4 regions of the Streptomyces sp. NBC_01537 genome follow, and region 2 is predicted to be linked to each of the others. Evidence: riboswitches for the same ligand, from Rfam matches in the RefSeq annotation. Region 2 holds a riboswitch; each other region holds the start of a gene.
What was found. Region 2 has a riboswitch for cyclic di-AMP ahead of OG607_RS27965 (transglycosylase family protein). Riboswitches for the same ligand answer to the same signal wherever they lie in the genome.
Positions count from the first base shown of each region.

Region 1: another riboswitch for cyclic di-AMP. It lies ahead of OG607_RS02140 (transglycosylase family protein); the one in region 2 lies ahead of OG607_RS27965 (transglycosylase family protein).
Region 3: another riboswitch for cyclic di-AMP. It lies ahead of OG607_RS19865 (M23 family metallopeptidase); the one in region 2 lies ahead of OG607_RS27965 (transglycosylase family protein).
Region 4: another riboswitch for cyclic di-AMP. It lies ahead of OG607_RS11555 (M23 family metallopeptidase); the one in region 2 lies ahead of OG607_RS27965 (transglycosylase family protein).

Region 1 covers NZ_CP109392.1:407,926-413,517, forward strand. Annotated here, with positions in the region: gene OG607_RS02130 (putative bifunctional diguanylate cyclase/phosphodiesterase) at 1-352, opposite strand, end outside; gene OG607_RS02135 (SAM-dependent methyltransferase) at 349-1,170, opposite strand; gene OG607_RS02140 (transglycosylase family protein) at 1,372-2,538, opposite strand; cyclic di-AMP (ydaO/yuaA leader) riboswitch at 2,543-2,729, opposite strand; gene OG607_RS02145 (cytochrome P450) at 3,086-4,324, shown strand; gene OG607_RS02150 (ThuA domain-containing protein) at 4,349-5,050, shown strand; gene OG607_RS02155 (aldo/keto reductase) at 5,102-5,592, shown strand, end outside.
Region 2 covers NZ_CP109392.1:6,058,564-6,064,155, reverse strand. Annotated here, with positions in the region: gene OG607_RS27985 (exopolyphosphatase) at 1-403, opposite strand, end outside; gene OG607_RS27980 (DUF501 domain-containing protein) at 400-1,047, opposite strand; gene OG607_RS27975 (septum formation initiator family protein) at 1,073-1,600, opposite strand; gene eno (phosphopyruvate hydratase) at 1,854-3,134, opposite strand; partial or broken gene OG607_RS27965 (transglycosylase family protein) at 3,257-3,607, opposite strand; cyclic di-AMP (ydaO/yuaA leader) riboswitch at 3,611-3,772, opposite strand; gene OG607_RS27960 (transglycosylase family protein) at 4,004-4,834, opposite strand; gene OG607_RS27955 (cytochrome P450) at 5,071-5,592, opposite strand, start outside.
Region 3 covers NZ_CP109392.1:4,310,228-4,315,819, forward strand. Annotated here, with positions in the region: gene OG607_RS19855 (DUF6227 family protein) at 1-347, shown strand, start outside; gene OG607_RS19860 (hypothetical protein) at 470-745, shown strand; gene OG607_RS19865 (M23 family metallopeptidase) at 824-2,041, opposite strand; cyclic di-AMP (ydaO/yuaA leader) riboswitch at 2,053-2,204, opposite strand; gene OG607_RS19870 (extracellular solute-binding protein) at 2,423-3,796, opposite strand; gene OG607_RS19875 (substrate-binding domain-containing protein) at 3,793-5,592, opposite strand, start outside.
Region 4 covers NZ_CP109392.1:2,489,612-2,495,203, forward strand. Annotated here, with positions in the region: gene OG607_RS11550 (GntR family transcriptional regulator) at 1-435, opposite strand, end outside; gene OG607_RS11555 (M23 family metallopeptidase) at 634-1,479, opposite strand; cyclic di-AMP (ydaO/yuaA leader) riboswitch at 1,494-1,646, opposite strand; gene OG607_RS11560 (M16 family metallopeptidase) at 1,856-3,244, opposite strand; gene OG607_RS11565 (M16 family metallopeptidase) at 3,241-4,593, opposite strand; gene OG607_RS11570 (DNA topoisomerase (ATP-hydrolyzing) subunit A) at 4,808-5,592, shown strand, end outside.

The sequences.
Region 1 (5,592 bases), 5.7 Mb from region 2:
CCGTCCAGTGCTGGAGGCGGGCGCAGTGGGCGCGGGCCTCGTCGGTGGGGACGGTGTCGCCCGGCGGGCAGTAGAGCAGCAGGTACGCGTCGATGACGCCGAGGATCCGGGGCAGCGCCTCGGGGTCGGTGCAGTGCGCGGCGACCAGCGCGGCTCCGACCCCGACGGCGGGTCTGGGGTCGAAGGGGCGGGCCCGCAGCGCGTCACTGAGGTCCTGGGCGAGCGGGACCAGGTACTGCTCGAACTCCGCGCGGGTCATCGAGGTGGCGGTGGCCGGGTAGATCGCGCGGCTCCAGATGGCCGCGAAGCGGCGGAGGCCGTCGGCTCCGTCGTCGGCCTGTCCGGCTCTCACGCCTTGCGCCCGACGCCCGCGAAACCGGTGTAGATGGCAGGATCGGCTTCCTCGTCGCCGCCGTCCGCGGGGTCCGGGCGCCACAGCGGCATCGGGCCCAGTCCCGGGTCGACCATCTCGAAGCCGTCGAAGAACCGTTCCACCTCGGCCCGCGAGCGCATGATCAGCGGTGAGCCGATGTTGCGGTAGACGCCCTCCACCCGGTCGCCCTGCTCCGGCCGGCGGGGGCCGCCGTCGACGGAGGCGTGGGTGAGGATCAGCAGGCTGCCGGGGGCCAGCGCGTCGCGCAGTTCGGCGACTGCCTTGCGCGGCTCGTCGGCGTCCTCCAGGAAGTGCAGTACGGCGATGAGCAGCAGGGCCACCGGCCGGCCGAGGTCGAGCAGGCGGCCCACCGGCTCACTGCCGAGGATGTCGCGGGGCTTGCGCAGATCGGCGGCGAGGATGTCGGCGCTGCCGTTGCCCCCAAGGACCGCCCGGCTGTGCGCGACGGCGACCGGGTCGTGGTCGACGTAGACGACATGGGCGCCGGGGCTGGCGGCCTGCGCGACCTCGTGGACGTTGCCGAAGGTGGGAATGCCGGAGCCGATGTCGAGGAACTGGGTGACGCCCTGGTCCACCGCGTATCTGACGGCGCGGCGCATGAACGCCCGGTTGGCCTGCATGATTTTCGGCAGTCCCGGAAAGACCTCTATCGCCTGCCGCCCCGCCTCGCGGTCGACCTCGAAGTTGTGCGAACCGCCCAGGTAGTAGTCGTAGATGCGGGACACGCTCGGCACCGAGATGTCGATGCCTTGCGGGGCCCAGGCGGGACGCTCCACCATCTGTGTCTCCAGCTCGTCAGGCGTACGGCGGCAGTTGATGTGATGAGGCTACTGATCGCCAGTTCGAGAAGGAACAACAACCGGAAATATGAGGTCCGTTTCGGTCACAGGACAAAGGCAAGTGCCTGTCTCCGCCGCCGCGGTGACAGGCACTTGCCTTGGGACTGCCGTTCTGAGATCGGCTCAGGTCAGCTTGTGTCAGATGCTGACGCCGTGGGCGCGCAGGTACGCCAGCGGGTCGATGTCCGAGCCGTAGTTCGGGGTGGTGCGGATCTCGAAGTGCAGGTGCGGGCCGGTGACGTTGCCGGTCGCGCCCGACAGACCGAGCTGCTGGCCCACGGACACGCTCTGGCCGGCCGAGACCGAGATCACGGACAGGTGCGCGTACTGCGCGTACTTGCCGTCGGCGAGCTTGATGACGACCTGGTTGCCGTACGCGCCGCCCCAGCCTGCGGAGACGACGGTGGCGTTGGCGACGGCCTTGACCTTGGTGCCGGTGCCGACGACGAAGTCCTGGCCGGTGTGGTAACCGCTGGCCCACATGGAGCCGGCGGTGTGGTAGGCGGTGCCCAGGACGGCGCCGTCGACCGGACGAGTGTAGCCGGAGGAGGTGCTCTGGGCGGAGGCGGAGGACTTCGTGGTCGAAGTCGTCGAGGTGGAGGACTTCGCGGCCGAGGAGGCCGCCTTCTTCTGCGCCGCGGCCTTCTGACCGAGGGTCAGCACCTGGTTCGGGTAGATCAGGTTCGGGTTGCCGCCGATGACGCTCTTGTTGGCGGCGTACAGCTTCTGCCAGCCACCGGTGACGTCGTGGTCGTCGGCGATCCCGGCGAGGGTGTCACCGCTGACCACCTTGTAGGTCGCACCCGTGCTCTTCGAGGAAGAGGCCGCGGACGACGAGGTCTTGGTGGTGGCCTTCGGCGTGCTCTTCGCGGTGGTCGTGGTGGTGGTCTTCGTGGCGGCGGCCGCGGAACCCGACGTGTCGGCCATGGCCTTGGTCAGACCGGCCTTGGGGCCGCACACGGGCCAGGCGCCCGGGCCCTGGACGGCCAGGACCTTCTCGGCGATGGCGATCTGCTGCGCCTTGGTGGCGAGGTCGGCGCGTGCCGCGTACTTCAGGCCGCCGAACTCGGCCCAGGTGCTCTGCGTGAACTGCAGGCCGCCGTAGAAGCCATTGCCCGTGTTGATACTCCAGTTATTGGTGCTCTCGCACGCGGCGACCTTGTCCCAGGTGCTCACAGAGGCCGCGTGGGCGCCGGTGGCGCCGACCATCGGCAGCGCGATGGCCGCACCGGTCGTGCCGGCGGCGACGCCGAATCGGGTGAGACGGCTTGAACGGACGCGACGGTGCTTTCCCTTTGCGGGCATGCAGAATTCCTCTCCGACGCCTGCGAGGTAAGCTGTCGGGTTCGGGCTGGAGATGCCCGGCCGCGGGCACACCGAATTACCGTCGGTGCGCAGCGACTTAACCCCTAGCCGTGCCATGACCTCATGGAACGGCGATTACCTGGGTCCCCCGCTCCTGCCGTAAGTGCTAAAGGTTCCGGCTCTCGGACGGCGGCAGGATTAGGCGTTCCGCCCGACAGAATCCCGCGGGTATTTGACCTGCGGGACTGTGAAGCTAAACGACGGTGTCGCGCATGAGCAAGGCGCTCAAACATAGGATCAAGAAAGCCGCAACTGGGGATGAGAATTCGATGACTTTCGGTGAGACGTGTCCGCTCTGCGTACACAAAACACTGACTGTCCGTAACTTGTCCGTTTTATGGAGTCACCCGGCGGGCTCGAAATGGACGCACGGTGACAGCGGAACTCCGCACGGTATTTCACCAGTGACGCCCGTCACGCATGGGCGATTTGTCCCTAACTGCTCCGATGCCGCATGGAAAGCGGCTCCGCGGTGCATGTTTTGTGCATGACGATTTCGCAACCTCCGCTGATTCTCGACCCCGCCGGAACCGACATTCACGCGGAAGGCAGCCGTTTACGGGAACGTGGCCCCGTCACCCGCGTCGAACTGCCCGGCGCGATCCAAGCCTGGTCGGTGACCGGCCAGGAGGAACTCAAGCAGTTGCTGACCGACCCCCGCGTCTCCAAGGACGCCCGGCAGCACTGGCCGGCCTTTATCAAGGGCGAGATCCCGCAGGACTGGCCGCTGTTCGTCTGGGTCGCGGTCACCAGCATGCTCACCGCCTACGGCAGCAGCCACCGCAGGCTGCGCAGGCTGGTCGCCCCGGCTTTCACCGCCCGCCGTACCGCCGCCCTGCGGCCCCGGATCGAGGCGATCGCGGGCGGGCTCCTGGACGAGCTGGCCGCCACCCCCGACGGACAGCCGGCCGACCTGCGGGCCGGATACGCCTATCCGATCCCGATCCAGGTGATCAGCGAGCTGATGGGCGTCCCGGAGAACCTGCGCCCGGGCCTGCGCACCTGCGTGGACCGGGGCTTCGACACCTCGATCACCCCCGAGGAGTCACTGGCGAACTACCACCGGATGTACGCGATCCTCAACGAGCTGGCGGCCCTGCGGCGGGCCGAGCCCGGCGACGACATGACCAGCGCGCTGATCGCCGCGCGCGACACCGAAGACGGGGCGGACGGCTCCGCGCTGAGCGAGTCCGAGCTGCTCGACACCATGCTGCTGATCATCGCCGCCGGGCACGAGACCACCGTCAATCTCATCGACAACGCCGTCCACGCCCTGCTCACCCACCCCGCACAGCTGGAGCTGGTCCGCTCCGGCCGGGTCACCTGGGGCGACGTCATCGAGGAGACCCTGCGCACCGAGGCACCGCTGGCCCACCTGCCGCTGCGCTACGCGGTGGAGGACATCGAGGCGGGCGGGGTCACGATCGCCAGGGGCGACCCGATCCTCGCCTCGTACGCCGCCGCCGGGCGCGACCCGCGACGACACGGCGAGGACGCCGACAGCTTCGACGTCACCCGGCCCGGCAAGGAGCACCTGGCCTTCGGCCACGGCGTGCACTTCTGCCTCGGCGCGCCGCTGGCCCGGCTGGAGGCGGAGATCGCACTGCCGGCCCTGTTCGAGCGGTTCCCCGGCCTCGCCCTGGCCGTCCCGCCGGAGGAACTGGAGCCGGTCAGCTCCTTCATCTCCCACGGCCACCGCGCGCTGCCCTGCGTCTGGCCACGATAGAAAGCGTCTTCTACTGTGTGGGCCATGATCTCTCCGCCTTCAGCCCGGATCATGGTCTTCACGCGGACAACCGCCTACCGCCACGACTCCATCCCCGACGGGATCGCGGCGCTGCGCTCCCTCGGCGACGCGAACGGCTTCGCCGTCGAGGCCACCGAGGACCCCGACGTCCTCGCCGACGGCCTCGCGGCGGGCCCGGACGTGTACCGGACCGTGGTCTTCCTCTCCACCAGCGGCGACGTCCTCACGCCCGCGGGCCGCAAGGTCCTGACGGAGTACACCGGTTCGGGCGGCGGCTTCATGGGGGTGCACGCCGCCGCCTGCACCGAGTACGACTGGCCGTACTACGGCGACCTGCTCGGCGCCCGCTTCGCCCGCCACCCCGACCTCCAGCCGGGCGTGGTCACCGTCGAGGACCACGCCCACCCCGCCACCGAGCACCTGGGCCCGCGCTGGCCGTTCACCGACGAGTGGTACGACTTCCGGGCCAGCCCCCGGGGTTCGGTGCGGGTGCTCGCGTCCGCCGACGAATCCTCCTACCAGGGCGGCGGCATGGGCGCCGACCACCCCCTGGTGTGGTGCCGCGAGAGCGACACCCCCGGCGGCGGCCGGGTCTTCTACACCGCGCTGGGCCACTCCCGGCAGTCGTACGCCGATCCGGACTTCCGCCGTCACCTGCTGGGCGGGCTGCGCTACGTGATGGATTCAGCCGGGCGCGGCCTGTAGCCTCCCAATCCCGCACATTTTCTTTCACAGCACGTACCCAGGAGCCCTCGCGTGAGCTACCTCGCGGCCGAAGACCGATACGACTCCATGGAATACCGCCGCTGCGGCCTCAGCGGCGTCCGCCTCCCGGCCGTATCGCTCGGCCTCTGGCACAACTTCGGCGACACCGCTCCCCTGGAGACCCAGCGCGCCGTCCTGCGCCGCGCCGTCGACCGGGGCGTGGTCCACCTCGACCTCGCCAACAACTACGGCCCGCCCTACGGCTCCGCCGAGGCCAACTTCGGCACCCTGTTCCGCGACGACCTGCGCCCCTACCGCGACGAGCTGTTCATCGCCACCAAGGCAGGCTACGACATGTGGCCGGGCCCGTACGGCGAATGGGGATCCCGCAAGTACCTGCTCGCCAGCCTCGACCAGTCGCTCGGCCGCATGGGCCTGGACTACGTCGACGTCTTCTACTCCCACCGCTTCGACCCGGACACCCCGCTCGAAGAGACCATGGGCGCCCTGGACACCGCCGTACGCCAGGGCAAGGCCCTGTA
Region 2 (5,592 bases):
GCTTCGCCAGGTCGTCCCGGCCCGTCAGCTCCTTCGTCGCCCCGGTGAAGGAGAACTCCGCCTCCTGCGCACCCGTGATCACCTCGGGCTCCACGCCCAGGATGTCCACGACCCCGCGCACGAAGTCCTCGCGGTTCGAGGCGTCGCGCGAGGCCGAGGTCGCCACGAAGCGGACGCGCTCCGCACCCAGTTCCCCGATCACGGCGGCGTACTCACGGCAGGCGGCGAAGGTCCGCTCCAGCGCCTCCGGCGCGAGCCGGCCCGTACGGTCCACGTCCTGGCCGAGCCGGACGATGATCATCCGGCGGTCCAGGTCCTTGATCACGCCGGTGGCGGGGTCCGCGTCGGCGACGAGCAGGCGGATGGAGTTCGTACCGCAGTCGATGGCGGCGACCCGGGTCACGAGGCGTCTCCGTCGCGGTCGGAAGGCTTGTCCGCGGGCTCGTCCGCAGACGTCACGGGCTTGAACGCGAACCAGCCGGTGCCGGCCTCGTTGGTCTCGACCTCCCAGCCCTCCGCCGGGTCCGGCGGCCCGCAGGGCCGCACGCACGGGCCCTTGCGCCACCACTGCGGCAGCATCGCGATCGCCTCGTCGCCCAGCGGGTTCACCCCGGGGCCGGCCGCGAGCGAGTGGCCGACCAGCACGTGCAGGCACTTCACCCGGTCCGGCATGCCGCCCGCGCTCGGGAAGCCCTCCAGGACCTCGATGGCGTCGCGGCGGCTGATGTAGTCCTCGTGCGCCGCCTGGTACGCGGCCGCCAGCTCCGGGTCCTCGGCGAGGCGGGCCGTCATCTCCTTCATGACCCCGTCCGCCTCCAGCGTGCCGATCGCGGAGGCCGCGCGGGGGCACGTGAGGTAGTACAGGGTCGGGAACGGCGTGCCGTCCTCCAGGCGGGGCTGGGTCTCGACCACGTCCGGATTGCCGCACGGGCAGCGGTGCGCGATCGCGCGCAGACCGCGCGGCGGGCGGCCCAGCTGCTCCTTGAAGGCGGCGATGTCCGCTTCGGTGGGCAGGGTGCGCGGGGTGGGGGCGGGGGGCGTTTCCATGCGGAGTGTCTTCTCGTGCCGTTCGTTAGCGTTGGTCGGCCTGTGTGGCCTGTACGGCCTGTGCGTCGGCGCGGTCCACGCCGTCCCAGAGGTTCGCGTACCAGGCGCGCAGCGCCGCGGTGTCGTTCGCGTCATGCCGGTCCGCGCTGTCGTCGGCCGTGGCGGACTGCGACGGGCCCACCACGGTAAAGCCCGTCTCGCCCGGCAGTACGTAGTTCAGGCGCTCCCGCGCCCGGCTCCGTACATACGCCGGATCCTGCCACCGCGCCTTCTCCTCGCGCAGCTCCTCCACCCGCTTCTCCGCCTCCTGCGCCTGCTTGCGCTGGTCCGCGATCTGCGAGCGCTGTGCGATGTACTGCCGCATCGGGTACGCCAGCGCGACCACCAGCGCGCACAGGACCAGCGCCAGTACGGCGGCCCGGCCCGTCAGCCGGTTCCTGCGCGGTGGCGGCGGCGCCACCGCCGGACCCCGGCCCGTCGCCCGGTACACCCGCGCCTGCGCCTGCGCGCCGAGGGCGCGGATCCGCGTCGCGGTGGAGAAGCGGTCCGGCACGTGCACCTCCGGTGGGGTTCGCGTTGGGGTCGGCGGCTGCGCCTCCGGTCACCTTACGGGCTGGCCGGTTGGGGGTGGCCCGTTCCGAGGCGGAACGGGCTGGCCCAACCGGCCCGCACACGGCAACGGCGCGCACTCCGGCGGTGGGTGGCCGAGGCCTCATCGGCGGCCGACGGCCGGTGGCCGGGTTGGGCCGGCCCGCTCCGCCTCAGGCGAGCGGCCTACCCCCAACCCGGCGGCTGCGGCCTGGGCGTCAGCCCTTGAAGCGGGGGAAGGCCGAGCGGCCCGCGTAGACCGCCGCGTCGTCGAGGATCTCCTCGATGCGCAGGAGCTGGTTGTACTTGGCGACGCGCTCGCTGCGCGCGGGCGCGCCCGTCTTGATCTGGCCGCAGTTCGTGGCGACGGCCAGGTCGGCGATGGTGACGTCCTCCGTCTCGCCGGAGCGGTGGGACATCATGCACTTGTAGCCGCTGCGCTGGGCGAGCTCGACGGCGTCGAGGGTCTCGGTCAGGGAGCCGATCTGGTTGACCTTGACGAGCAGCGCGTTGGCCGTGCCGCTGTCGATGCCGCGCTGCAGCCGCTCGGGGTTGGTGACGAAGAGGTCGTCGCCGACGATCTGGACCTTGTCGCCGAGCTGCTCGGTGAGGGTCTTCCAGCCGTCCCAGTCGTCCTCGAAGAGCGGGTCCTCGATGGAGACCAGCGGGTACGCGGCGACGAGCTCGGCGTAGTACGCGGTGAGCTCGGCGGCCGAGAGGGCCTTGCCCTCGAACTCGTAGGAGCCGTCCTTGTAGAACTCGGAGGCGGCGACGTCGAGCGCGAGCGCGATGTCCTGGCCGGGGGTGTAGCCGGCCTTCTTGATGGCCTCGACGATGAGGTCGAGAGCGGCGCGGTTGGAGTCGAGGTTGGGGGCGAAGCCGCCCTCGTCGCCCAGGCCGGTGGACAGGCCGCGCTCCTTCAGGACCGCCTTGAGGGTGTGGTAGACCTCGGCGCCCCAGCGCAGGGCCTCGGAGAAGGACTCCGCGCCGATCGGGGCGATCATGAACTCCTGGATGTCGACGTTGGAGTCGGCGTGGGAGCCACCGTTGAGGATGTTCATCATCGGGACGGGCAGGACGTGCGCGTTCGGACCACCGAGGTAGCGGAACAGCGGCAGGTCGGAGGCCTCCGACGCGGCGTGGGCCACGGCCAGCGAGACGCCGAGGATGGCGTTGGCGCCGAGGGAGGACTTGTCGGGGGTGGCGTCCAGGTCGAACATGGCCTGGTCGATGAGGCGCTGCTCGGTGGCGTCGTAGCCGACCAGCTCCGGGCCGATCTGCTCGATGACGGCGAGGACGGCCTTCTCCACGCCCTTGCCGAGGTAACGGCTCTTGTCACCGTCGCGGAGCTCGAGGGCCTCGAAGGCGCCCGTGGAGGCGCCGGACGGAACGGCGGCACGACCGGTGCTGCCGTCGTCGAGGCCGACCTCGACCTCGACGGTGGGGTTGCCTCGCGAGTCGAGGATTTCCCGGGCTACGACGACGTCGATGGACGGCACGTGAGTCTCCTTCTGGATGTCTCTTCTTTTTCGTGCTGAGCCTAACCGACGCGAAAAGCGCGGACCGGGCACGCTCAAGGGATGAGCGCGCCCGGTCCGGGAGACCCGGGGGATCGGGATCAGAGGTTCTTGCCGCACACGGGCCAGGCGCCCTTGCCCTGGACGGCCAGGACCTTCTCGGCGATCGCTATCTGCTGGGACTTGGTGGCCAGGTCGGCGCGGGCGGCGTACTTGGTGCCGCCGAAGGCGGCCCAGGTGGACTTGGTGAACTGCAGGCCACCGTAGAAGCCGTTGCCCGTGTTGATGCTCCAGTTGCCGGTGGACTCGCACATCGCGACCCGGTTCCACGCGGAGGTGGTGGCGGCCGAGGCGGTCGTGGCGGTCATCAGCGGCACCGCGACGGCGGTGGTGGCGATGGCGCCGAGAACGGCGAGACGGACGGACTTGGAGGCGTTGGAGACACGACGAAGCATTGCTTGGTTCCTCACCGACGCCTGCGAGGTCAGCTGTCGGGTTCGGGCCGGATGAGTGCCCGGCAACGCCGCATGCGCAGCGCTGCTTAACCCCTAGCCATGCGCGTCATGCGCATGGCGGCGAACCTTTGGGTCCCCCGCTCCTGCCTACGGCGCTTTCGCGTCGACTGTTCCCGTCGGTCGGCGGCAGGATTCGGCGTACTGACCGGCGGGGCCCGCGGCGGCGAGCGATGACGACCGTAAACAGACCGGGGCCGTCGGGACAATCCCCCCAAGATCGGCACTCAACGACCTTTTCCCACCCGGGAATTTCACAGAATTCCAGGTGAGAGTGGGTGAAAGGGTGCTGAACGGACACTGTGGAACCAAAGCCCCGGGAGAGGCTTGTCACAGGGGCTAGCCCACCGTCAGATACTGTCCGGAGCGGATCACACTCGGATCGTCACCGATGACCGCCTTGTTGGCCTCGTACAGCGCGCGCCATCCGCCGGCCACGTTCTCCTCGGCGGCGATGTCGCACAGCGTGTCGCCCGCTTCGACGCGGTAGCGCTTGGCGTCCGCGGTGGAGGTCGCCGACTTGGTCGTCACGGTGGTGCGGGTGAGCTCACCCCAGGCCGCTCTCGCCTGAGCCACCTGCTGGGTCGCGCCTGTTGCGGCGGACGAAGCGGAGGTCTCCGTCCCGTCCGGCTTGGCGTGCCGGCCCTGGCTCCTGGCCGGAGCGGAGGAGGACGCCGAGGTGGAAGGCGATGCGGACTCGCTGGACTCGGTGGACGACGGGCTCGGGGAAGCGGTGTCGTCGGCGGTGGAGTCCGTGGTCCCGTCGGTCGCGTCGTCGGTGGAGGTGTCGGTGCCGGTGTCGGTTGCGGTGTCCGACGGCTCGTCGGTGACGTCATCCAGTCCGAGCGCGGCCGTCAGGCCGGAGCTGTCGGCGCAGGTCGGCCACGCGTCCGGACCGAGCTCGTCGAGCATCGTCTCGGCGACGGCTATCTGCTCGTTCTGGCTGGCGAGGTCCGGGCGCTCCGCGTAGTCGTCGCCGCCGTAGTTGTCCCAGGACTCCTGGACGATCTGCAGTCCGCCGTAGAAGCCGTTGCCGGTGTTGGAGCTCCATATGCCGCCGCTCTCGCACAGCGCGACGGCGTTCCAGACCGTCGTGCTCACCTTGGCGGTGTCGGTGGCGGTGGAATCGGCGGCCTGCGCGCCGCTCGCAGCGAAGAGTGGGAGTGCCATCCCTGCCCCGGTCGCCGCGACAGCCACCATTGCGGTGGGCGCCTGGCGCGGTCTGCGGTGACGGCCGTTCCCGGACTTCAGCATGCGATCGCCTTTCTCGGAGTTACGAAGATTGCGACGACGGCCGAACGTAGTCGCGTTGGCCATGGCATCACAAGTCGATGTATCGGAGATCACGCCGAGATCACGGTATTGACGCAGTGTCAGTTTCCGTATCACCGCTGCTCAAGCTGTGGTTACCGCTCAGGAGCAAAACCGACGGGAAGAGTTCGCAGTCCACGCATGATCAGACCGCCCCGCCAGCGCAGCTCGGACGGTTCGACGGCCAGTGCCAAATCGGGCAATCGGGTCAGTAGCGTCGCAAGCGCGGCTTGGGCCTCAAGGCGGGCCAGCGGCGCGCCGAGGCAGTAGTGGATGCCGTGTCCGTAACCGAGGTGCTGGTTGTCGCGGCGGGTGAGATCCAGGGCGTCCGGGCTCTCGAAGCGGGCCGGATCACGGTCGGCGGCGGCCAGGACGACCAGGACCGGGTCGCCGGTCGCGATCGCCCGGCCGCCGATCGTCAGCGGCTCGGTCGCGAAGCGCCAGGTCGCCAGCTCCACCGGGCCGTCGTAGCGCAGCAGTTCCTCGACGGCGGTCGCGAGCAGCGCGGTGTCCCCCTCGGCCAGGGCCAGTTGGAGGGCGGCGCGCTGCTCGGGGTGCCGGAGCAGCGTGTACATGCCGTTGCCGATGAGGTTGACGGTGGTCTCGAATCCGGCGAA
Region 3 (5,592 bases), 1.7 Mb from region 2:
AGTGCCCCCGGCAGTACACGGAGGAGCACTCGGCGGACCACGCGTGGCGGGTGCTGCGGCGGGCGGAGAACCAGGACGCGCCCGGGGAGCGGATGCGGCGGTTACTGCTGTCGGCGATCGGCCACGACATCGCGTACGTCACCGGGCGGCATCTGCGCGCCTGCGGGCGGGTGGTGGGCTGGACGCTGTACGAGCACGCGTTCCTGCTGGCGACCGGTGAGGAGGTCAGCCTGTGGGAGATCGAGCACACGATCAATCCCGAGGGGCGGCCGGTGTGCGAGGTCTACGAGGACGAGCGGGTCGCGTGCGACACGGCCGACGGGCGGCTTGAGGGGTTACAGGGCTGACGCAGGCATGGCGGGGTGCTTCCGCACGCCCGGTGGCTCCCATTGCGGGAGGGGCCGGGCTCGCGCAGATTGGTACGTAGGGGTGTAAATACGTACGTAGATGTGCGAACGGAGGCCGCCTAATGGCGATCCTGGTGGAGATCGAGTTCCCGGGTGCGACCGCTCTGCAGTACGAGGAGGTACGCAAGCTGGCCGGGGTCGGCGACGGCAAGCCGCCGGGCGCGATCTCGCATGTGGCGATAGCGGGGGACGACGGGCTGCGGATCGTGGATCTGTGGGAGACGGAGGCCGACCTGAAGGCGTTCCTGGAGGTCGTTCTGCCGCTGACCCAGCAGGTCGGGATCCAGCAGCCGGCCGAGCAGCGGAGGATCTCGCCGGTTTACAACTACGTGGTGTAGCCCTCGGCCCCCGGAGGCCCCCAAACCGAAGGCCCTGCTGTCGGGGGTGTCAGCAGGGCCTTCGGGGCTTCTCGGGGCTCAGACCTGCAGGCCCTTGGCGCGCAGCCACGGCAGCGGGTCGATGGGGTCGCCGCCGCCGGGGCGGACCTCGAGGTGGAGGTGGGGGCCGGTGGTGTTGCCGGTGGAGCCGACGCGGCCGATGGTGTCGCCGGTGGAGACCTTGCCCGAGGTGACGGTCATCGAGGAGAGGTGGCAGAACCACAGCTCGGTGCCGTCGTCGAGGGTGAGGATGATGCGGTAGCCGTACGAGCCGGCCCAGCCGGCGGAGGTGATGGTGCCGCCGTGAATGGCCTTGACGGGGGTGCCTGTGGGGGCGGCGAAGTCCTGGCCGGTGTGGGTGGACGACCACAGGGAGCTGGACTCGCCGAAGCCGGCGGTGAGGGTGTAGGACGCGACCGGCTTGACGTACTGCTTGGCCAGGACGGCGAGGCGGGCGGCCTCGGCCTTCTTCTTGGCGGCAGCGGCGGCGGCCTTGTGGGCGGCGGCCTGGGCGCGGACCTTCTCGGCGGCGACGGACTTGGCTTCCGCGACGGCGGCCGCGTTGTCGGCGGCGTACTTCTGTGCGGAGGCCTGGTCGAGGATGCGGGTGCGCAGGGCTTCGCCCGCGTCGATGCCGAGGTTGTCGGCCGGGTCGGCGGCCGGCGTCTCGTCGGCGCTCACCAGCGCTCCGATGCCGGGGACGCTCGACACGTCGGGCAGGTCCGGCAGTGAGACGGCGAGCGGGTTGTGGCCCTCCGCCGTAGCCACGCCGCTGCCGACGCCGAGGGCGGCGACCGCCGCGACACCGAAGACGGCGGACCCGCGGCGGCGGCCGAACAGGCCCGGCTTGGCGACCTTGTGGCGGCCGCGCGGAGGGGCGGTCGACTCACGGGTGGGGTTCCAGGTCTCGTACGGCGTCTCGGACGGCTCGCCCGGCTCGTACGGCGCTTGGTACGACTCGGCCTGCTCGTGGGGCTCGGGGGCCTCGTCCTTGGCGGCTGCTTCCGCGGCCAGTTCGTCGGCCATCAGCCCGGCGGCCGCGGCCGCCTCGCGCAGCTCGGCCCAGCCGGCTGACATGTTCCACTCGGCGGTGTCCCAACCGTCGACGGCGTTCTTGGTGGGTGCGGCCTGTTCGGTCGCGGGGGGCGTCCAGCCGGCCGCCATGTTCCACTCGGCGGTGTCCCATTCGACGTACTGGTGCTGCTGGTCCTGGTGCTGCTGGGCCCCGGGTATTAGGGCAGGGTTGTTCGACGCCACGCGTGCGTTGTCCTTTCCTTCCTTCTCGCCTACCGGGTTAGCTGACGGGTTCGGAGCAGGAAGGTCTCCTACGGAGGCCGCCTCGTTGCCGCGAGGCTGCCCCTGATTCACCCCAAGTGGTGGTTCCCCGGTTCCCGCGGACGGGATTCGGCAATGCCGCGCGGTGCTGTCTGTTCGACGGCGGGACGACCGCGCTGCGTTATCGAACGTTAATAGAGGCGCGGGTGAATTCCAAGCCCGTTCAGGGAGTTCACAGCAGGAATCTATGCGGATGGAACGGGTGTATGGGGGCAAAGGTTTGCGACTGCTGTGACCGGAGGGAGATGTGAGTATGCGTCAGATGTTATGGGGGGCTTACGCACGGTCACCCGCCGTGACGATTCAGCGACCGCCCAGCGCTCTGGCCAGCCGTTCCTGGAGTCGGTGCGCGGTCGCGTCGACTCCCGGGTCGTGGGTGGCGAGCATGCGATGTACCTCACGTTGGACAAGTCGGGTGAAGGTGACGTAGTGGGCGGTAGCGGGTCGAGCGCGGGCCTCGCGCAGGGCGCACCACAGGAGGGTGGTGTAGCCGGGGCGCTCCCCCTCGTGGGATGGGGAGGCGGACGGCTCGGAGCCCTTGCGGACCGGGCGGTCGTAGTACCAGGCGGCCGGGTTGGCGGGGGTGCAGGCGGAGTCCTCGACGCCGTACGCGGAGCGGCGGGCGGGCGCGAAGCCCGCCTGGAGGAGCTCGCGTTGGCTTGAGCGGCTGGTGAGGAAGCGGATCAGCTCGGCGGCGTCGTCCGGGCGGGTGCTGGTCGCCGAGACGCCCAGGCTCTGGCCGCCGAGGGCCGCCACGCCGGGGAGGCGGGCGACGCCGAAGCGGGTGAGCGGGGAGGAGGGGTCGAGGGCGGCGTCGAGGCGGTTGTACGCGTACGGCCAGCTGCGCATCAGGACGCTGGCCCCCTGGGTGAACTGGGCGAGGGAGACGGATTCGTCGGCTTCGAGGGAGGCGGGGTTGAGGTAGTTGGCGGTGGTGAGGCGGTTGAGCTCGTCCAGGCCCTTGCGGAGGTCGTCCTCGGTGCCGGTGTAGCGGCCCTCGCCGTCGACGAGGTTCACGTCGGCGGTCCAGAAGGCTTCGAGGGTGTTGACGGTGAGGCCCTCGTAGGCGGCGAGCTGGGTTGTGTACGTGTTGTGGGAGAGCGGGCGGACGGCGGCGAGCAGGTCGCCGACGGAGTGGTAGGCGGCCAGGTCGGAGGGGCGGGTGCCGGACTTGAGGAGGTCGTCGGTGCGGTAGTAGAGGAGGCCGACGTCGGTGTTGAAGGGGACGGCGTAAGTGCGGCCGTTGCGGCGGCCGGCGGCCGCCGCCTGGGGGAGGAAGTCGTCGTCGGGCAGGGCAGACGCGGGGAGCGGGCGGATGAGGCCGCTGTCGGCGAACTCGGGAATCCAGGTGACGTCGAGGTTGACGACGTCGTAGGTGGCGCTGCCGGACTGGAGGGCGCCGATGAGTTCGCTGCGCTGGTCGTCGGTGGCGTTGGGAAGCTCGACGATCCGGGCCGGGCGGGTGGGGTGGAGCCGGTTCCATTCGTCGATGAGGGTGCGGCGTACGCCGGTGCCGGCGGGGCTGCCGGGGGTGGTGAGGTCGGCGCCGCTCGCGACGAGGAGGGGGCGGGAGGTGTCGGGGGACGGCCCCGGTGGCTGGGCCGTCGTGGTGGCGCAGGCCGCCGTCAGGGCGAGCAGGGCAAGCAGGGCGGCAATGAGGGCTGACCGCGGGCTCATCTCAGCGCCTCCACCAGGGCGTCGGCCAGATCCTGCGACGTGTCGACGCACGCACCCCCGTGTGCCGTCACCGCCTTGTTGAAGGCCAGCGCGCAGCCGAAGTCCTCCAGGGACACCACGACCACCGGGACCGGCGCTCTCGGCTGCGCGGCGCGGGGGCTGTCCTCGTCGTCCGTGATGAGGACGAGGAGGGAGTAGCCGCTGGGGACGCTCTGCACGGTGGAGGCGATCGGGGCGTCGCGGCCGACCGGCTTGAGACGGCTGAGGGCGGTGTCGCGCTCCCCGGCGGAATGGGTGCCCAGCGGGAGGACGGTGCCGCCGGGGACCGCGCTGATGGCATAACGGTCCGTGCTGCCGAGGGAGTTCGCCGCCCGGGTGACGAGGGAGTCGATGGTGCCGCGGGAGTAGGCGGAGGTGGAGAGGTCGATGGCGAAGAGGATGCGGCGCGGGGCTTCGCCGGAGGCGGCGTAGGACTGGAGGAGGCCGGTGAGGCGGCGCAGCGGGACGGCGGCGCCCGTGGCCAGGGCGGGGTGGGCGTAGAAGCGGTAGGTGGCCAGAGGGGCGCCGAGGGGGGTGGACGCCGGGCGGAAGCCCTCGGCGGCGAGGTGGTGCCGGCCGGCGGGGGAGGTGAGCCAGGACAGGAGGCGCTGGACGGCGGCGGAGCGGTCGGGGAGGTCGGAGCGGCCGGTTTCCCAGGTGACGGGGATGTAGGTGAGGTCGAGCGGGGGGACGTCGCGTGGGTAGTAGACGGCGTAGGGGTCGGTCTGGTTGCCGAGGCAGGGCGGGCGGGAGTCGAGGCCGGGGGTGACGGCGGCGGCGACGGTGGACTCGGCGGTGAGCAGGGCGAGGCGCTGGGGCGGGGAGTCGATGAGGCCGGCGCGGGCCTGGCAGGCCAGTTCGCGGTCGTCGGCGGCGCCGGAGCCCAGGGAGCCGGTCACTGGCAGGTGCAGGAGCGCGGCCTGGGCCGCGTCGGAGGAGCGGGGGTCTGCGCTGCGTACGGTCATGCCCTTGGCGCGGGCGGAGGTGACCAGTTGGGCGAGGGTGCTGCCGCTGCGGGAGACGCCGGGCAGGTCCTCGGTCGCCGCGACGACGGCCGGGGAACGGGCGAGGGTGTGCGGGGTGCCGAGGGCGAGGGCGCTCTCGGGGCGCTCGGTGGCGTCGCGGACCCGGGTGTACGCGGCCGTGGACTCCGGGATCCAGATGTCGGGGTGGGCGCCGACGTCGACGAGCGGGCTGCGGCAGGCCGTGTCGTCGGCCGCGCAGGCGTGCTCCGGCTCCGCCCACGCGGCCGAGTCGCGGAAGGCGGCGATCGCCTTGTCCGTCGGGGCCGCGTAGACCGTGGTGTTGATCTGGCCGCAGCCCTGCGGGCGGGCGCCGTCCGCGGTGAGCGGGATGGTGGCCTCGGTGCTGTCCTGGAAGGCGTCCAGTACGGAGGCGAGCGCGGCCCTGGTCTCCGGGGAGGACAGCACGCGCAGCTCCAGCGGGGCGGGGCACAGCGGCGCCGGGCGGTTGGCGATGGCGTAGCCGGTGACGCCGCCCGTGAGGAGGGCGAGGGCTAGGCAGCCGCCGGTGACCCGGTGCCACAGCGGCTGGCCGGGGCCGGCGGTCCAGGTCCAGGCGAAGGCGGAGTACCCGGCGAGGCGGCGCAGCCGGCGGCGTACGCGGTCCAGGGCGCGCTGCCAGGCGGGCGTGGGCCTGGGCCGGCGGGCCTGGGACAGGACGGTGTCGCCGGCGGCTGCGCTGGAGCGCTCGGTGGGCTGCCAGGGGTCGTAGTCGGCGTCGGGCAACGGCGGCTG
Region 4 (5,592 bases), 3.6 Mb from region 2:
CGTCTCGTGGAACCAGCTGTCCAGCGAGGGCAGATCGGACAACTGCCCCTGCAGAGAACGTTCCTGCCCGAGTCTCACCAGACCGCGCAGCACCTTGATGTGCGCCTCCGTCCGGCGCTGGGCGGCACGCGCCGCACCCAGCGGCTCCAGCAGCCCTCTGATCTCCAGCAGGTCGGCGGCCTCCTGGTCGGTGGGCTCGGCGACCGACGCCCCGGCGTGTCTGCGAGTGCGTACGAACCCCTCGGACTCCAGCGTGCGCAGCGCCTCGCGCACCGGCACCCGGGACACCCCGTACCGCTTGGCCAGCAGCTCCTCGGTCAGCCGGCCGCCCGGCGGATAGAAGCCGCTGATGATGTCGTCACGGATCGCCGTGCACACCGCCTGGGCGGAAATACGACGCCCAGCGCCGCCCGTCCCGTTCACATCCGATCCCACATCGCCGGTCCCTTCATTCCCCGTCCGGTTTAATCTCCGCGTAACGCAACCGTCGGCGTTTCTGCGGCGACTCTATTCCAGCACAACCGGGATTTCGACGGCAGCCCCAAATTCAGCGAGTATTTTTGGACACACGAAGGCCCCGGCGGGGGAACCGGGGCCTTCGCTGTGGGGGGGGGATCGTCGGACGTCAGCCGCTCAGAGCGTCACGCCGTGCTTGCGCAGGTACGCGACAGGGTCGACATCCGAGCCATAGCTCTGGGTGGTGCGCACCTCGAAGTGCAGGTGCGGCCCGGTGACATTGCCGGTCGCGCCCGACAGGCCGAGCTGCTTGCCCGCGCTCACGCTCTGGCCGGCCGAGACGCCGATCGAGGAGAGGTGGCCGTACAGCACGTACATCCCGTCCGACATGCGCAGGATGACGTTGTTTCCGTAGCTGCCGCCCCAGCCCGCCTGCACGACCGTCGCCGGTCCGATCGCGCGAACCGGCGTGCCGGTCGCCGCGACGAAGTCGGCGCCCGTGTGGTAGCCGGAGGACCACAGGCTGCTGGTGGCGTGGTACGGCGTCGACACGTAGGAGCCGACCGGCTTCATCCAGCCGCTCGCGCTGCGCGCGCCTGTCGTCAGGGTCGTACGGGCCTGCGACCGCGAGGACCGCGCCGCGGCCGCCTTCCGCTTCGCGGCGGCCACCTTCGCCGCGTGGGCGACATGGGCGGCGTGGGCCTTCGCCACGTGGGCCGTGTGCGCGGCGTGGGCGGCCTTCGCCCTGGCCTTGGCCCTGGCCTTCGCCTTCGCCTGCGCCTTGGCCTTGGCCGCCTTCAGGGCGTGGGCCACGTGCGCCTTGTGGATCGCGCGGCTCTTGTGGGCCGCCTTGTGCTGCGCGTCCGCCTGCTGTGCGATGTGCTCGGCGATCGTGCCGGTGACGGTGGCGCACTGCGCGAAGGCGGTGCGGTTCGCCTCTGCGGCCTCCGCACCGGCGGGTATGGCGAGCGTGACGGCCAGCGCGGCAGCGCAGGCCAGGGTCGTGCGAACGGTATGCGCCATGGGGTAGGCGGGATCCTTTCCTTCCTTCTCGCCTACCGGGTTAGCTGACGGGTTCGGAGCAGGAAGGTCTCCTACGGGCGCTCATCGCGCCCGATTCACCCCAGGGGGACAGATGGGTCCCCGGCTCCCCAGGCTCACGCCCTGCGGGGACTCGGCGATGGTTGCTCCGGTGCCGCGGGACGCGGCTGGTGCTGACGGGCAACGCTGGCCGACGCTAACCGCGCTTCGCACGGAGAACCAAATAAAACGGGCGAACTGTGCGGTATGCCACACGCGTGCTCTTACCGTCCCGAACGCCCTCCGGGCGGGTCCTCAAGCGCCGGACGGGCTGAAAATCAGCCCACCGGCGCTTGAGGACCTGGGGGACCCCGGCGGGTCAGGCCTGGACGACCTCGACCGGGCCCAGGCCGAGCGCGCCGACCGGCTCGGCGATGGCGGAGGCGTCGCCGACGAGGACGACCACCAGCCGGTCCAGGGGGAACGCGCTGACGGCCGCCGCCGTCGCCTCGACCGTGCCGGTGCGGGCGAGCCGGGCGTACATCTGCGCCTGGAAGTCGTCCGGAAGGAACTGCTCGACCTGGTCGGCGAGCGTGCCGGCGACCGCCGAGGCGGTCTCGTAGCGCAGCGGGGCGACGCCGACGAGGTTCTGGACGGCGACATCACGCTCGTCGTCCGTGAGGCCCTCCGCGGCGAGGGTGCGCAGGACCTGCCAGAGGTCGCCGAGAGCCGGGGCCGTCACATCGGTGGCCACCGACCCGCTGATGCCCAGCAGCGAGGCGCCGGTGCCCTCGGGCGTGGACAGCAGGACCTGGCCGAAGGCGCGTACACCGTAGGTGTAGCCCTTCTCCTCGCGCAGGACGCGGTCGAGCCGCGAGGTGAGGGTGCCGCCGAGGCAGTACGTGCCCAGCACCTGCGCCGGCCACACGGGGTCGTGGCGGTCGGAGCCGGTGCGGCCGATGAGGAGCTGGGTCTGGACGGCGCCGGGGCGGTCGACGATGACGACCCGGGCACGGTCGTCGGAGGTGATGGACGGCAGGGCGCGCCGTTCGGCGGGCTTGCCGGTCCACTCCCCCAGGGTTTCCGCCAGCAGCGCGTCCAGGTCGATGCCGGTGAGGTCCCCGACCACGACGACCGTCGAGGTGGAGGGCCGCACGTGGGCGTCGTAGAACGCCCGCACCGCCGCCGCGTCGATCCGGGCGACCGTCTCCTCGGTGCCCTGGCGGGGCCGGGAGCAGCGCAGCGTGGGCGCGAAGAGCTCCTTGGACAGGGCCATGGCGGCGCGGCGGGCCGGGTTGGCCAGCTCGTGGGGGATCTCGTCGAGGCGGTTGTTGACCAGCCGCTCGACTTCGCTGTCGGGGAAGGCGGGGGCCCGCAGGGCATCGGCGAGCAGCCCGAGGGCCTTGTCGAGGCGGGACGCGGGGACCTCCAGGGAGACCCGCACCCCCGGGTGGTCCGCGGCCGCGTCGAGCGTGGCGCCGCAGCGCTCCAGCTCGGCGGCGAACTCCTCGGCGTCGAGCTTGTCGGTGCCCTCGGACAGGGCGCGGGCCATGATGGTGGCCACGCCGTCCAGACCCTCGGGCTCGGCGTCCAGCGGGGCGGCGAGCAGCACCTCGACGGCGACGACCTTCTGGCCGGGCCGGTGGCTGCGGAGCACGGTGAGGCCGTTGGGCAGGGCTCCGCGGCCGGGGGCGGGGAAGTCCCACGGCTTGGGCTCTCCGGCCTGCGGCTGCGGGTGGAACGTCATGGTGGGTGCGACGTCGGTCACTGGTCCGCGCCTTCCTCGTCCTCGTTGTCGGAGTCGGCGCCGGCTTCGGCGCCGCCCGTCGGCTCGTACACCAGCACCGCGCGGTTGTCCGGGCGCAGCGTGGCCGCCGCGACCGCCCGGACCTCCTCGGGGGTGATCTCCAGGACCCGCTGTACGGCGTTCAGCGCCAGCTGGGGGTCGCCGAAGAGCACGGCGAAGCGGCACAGTTCGTCGGCGCGGCCGCCGACCGTGGCGAGGCGGTCCAGCCACTCGCGCTCCAGCTGCGCCTGCGCACGCTCCATTTCCTCGGCCGTGGGGCCGTCCTGCGCGAAGCGGGCCAGCTCCTCGTCGACGGCCGCCTCGATGGCGGGCACCTCGACACCGCTGGAGGTCTTGACGTCCAGCCAGCCCAGCGAGGGCGCCCCGGCCAGGCGCAGCAGGCCGAAGCCTGCTGCCACGGCCGAGCGGTCCCTGCGCACGAGGCGGTTGTGCAGCCGCGAGGACTCCCCGCCGCCCAGGACGGTCAGCGCCAGATCGGCGGCGTCCGACTCGCGCGTGCCGTCGTGCGGCAGCCGGTAGGCGGCCATCAGGGCGCGCGAGGGCACGTCCTCCTCGATGACCTCGCGCAGCTGCCCGCCCATCACCCCGGGGAGTGAACCGTCGCGCGGCGCGGGCTTGCCGTCGTGCGCCGGGATGGTGCCGAAGTACTTCTCGGCCCAGGCCAGCGTCTGCTCGGGGTCGATGTCGCCGACCACCGCGAGCACCGCGTTGTTGGGCGCGTAGTACGTACGGAAGAAGGCCTGGGCGTCCTCCAGGGAGGCCGCGTCCAGGTCGGCCATGGAGCCGATGGGCGTGTGGTGGTACGGGTGCGGCTCGGGGTAGGCCAGGGCGGTCAGCCGCTCGAAGGCGGTGCCGTAGGGGACGTTGTCGTAGCGCTGGCGGCGCTCGTTCTTGACGACGTCGCGCTGGTTGTCCAGGCTCTCCTGGTCGAGCGCGGTGAGCAGGCTGCCCATGCGGTCGGCCTCGAGCCAGAGCGCGAGCTCCAACTGGTGGGCCGGCATGGTCTCGAAGTAGTTGGTGCGCTCGAAGCTGGTGGTGCCGTTGAGCGAGCCGCCCGCGCCCTGGACGAGCTCGAAGTGCCCGTTGCCCTTCACGCTCCCGGAGCCCTGGAACATCAAGTGCTCGAAGAGGTGGGCGAGTCCGGTACGGCCCTTGACCTCGTGACGGGAACCGACGTCGTACCAGAGGCAGACGGCGGCGACCGGGGTGAGGTGGTCCTCGGAGAGCACCACGCGCAGGCCGTTGGCCAGGCGGTGCTCTGTCGCGGTGAGGCCGCCGGATTGTGCCTCCGGCGTGGCCGTGTGACCCATGGGCAAGCTGTCCTTCCGGTCGCGTGCTCTGATTTTCTGTACTGAGTCCTGCCACTCTAGGCAGCGTGCCGACCCCTCGCGAAGTTCCCGCCCGGCGGGTACCGCAACCGGGGGGTGGTCGGCGTTGTCAGTCGGGCGGTCCACAATGGACCGCATCAGTTGACGCTTCACCCGCTACAACCAGTTCAGGTCCAGCCGAAGGAGCAGCGCCGAGATGGCCCGCCGCACCACGAAGACCCCGCCGCCTGACGACTTCGAGGAGCGCATCCTCGACATCGACGTCGTCGACGAGATGCAGGGATCCTTCCTTGAGTACGCGTACTCGGTCATCTACTCGCGTGCGCTTCCCGACGCCCGCGACGGGCTGAAGCCGGTCCACCGCCGCATCGTCTACCAGATGAACGAGATGGGGCTGCGCCCCGAGCGCGGCTATGTGAAGTGCGCCCGCGTCGTCGGCGAGGTCATGGGCCGGCTCCATCCCCACGGCGACTCCTCGATCTACGACGCCATGGTGCGCCTGGCCCAGCCCTTCTCCATGCGCGTCCCGCTGGTCGACGGCCACGGCAACTTCGGCTCGCTCGACGACATGCCGGCCGCCATGCGCTACACCGAGTCGCGCATGTCGGGTGCCGCGCAGCTGATGGTCGAGTCGATCGACGAGGACACCGTCGACTTCGCGCCCAACTACGACGGCCAGGAGCAGGAGCCGGGCGTCCTGCCTGCCGCGTATCCGAACCTGCTGGTCAACGGCGCCTCCGGGATCGCGGTCGGCATGGCCACCAACATGCCGCCGCACAACCTCGGCGAGGTCATCGCCGCCGCCCGGCACCTGATCCGCTTCCCGAACGCCGACCTCGACGCCCTGATGCGCTTCGTGCCGGGCCCCGACCTGCCCACCGGCGGCCGGATCATCGGACTGGGCGGGATCCGGGACGCGTACGAGAACGGGCGCGGCACCTTCAAGATCCGCGCGACGGTGTCGGTGGAGGATGTCAGCGC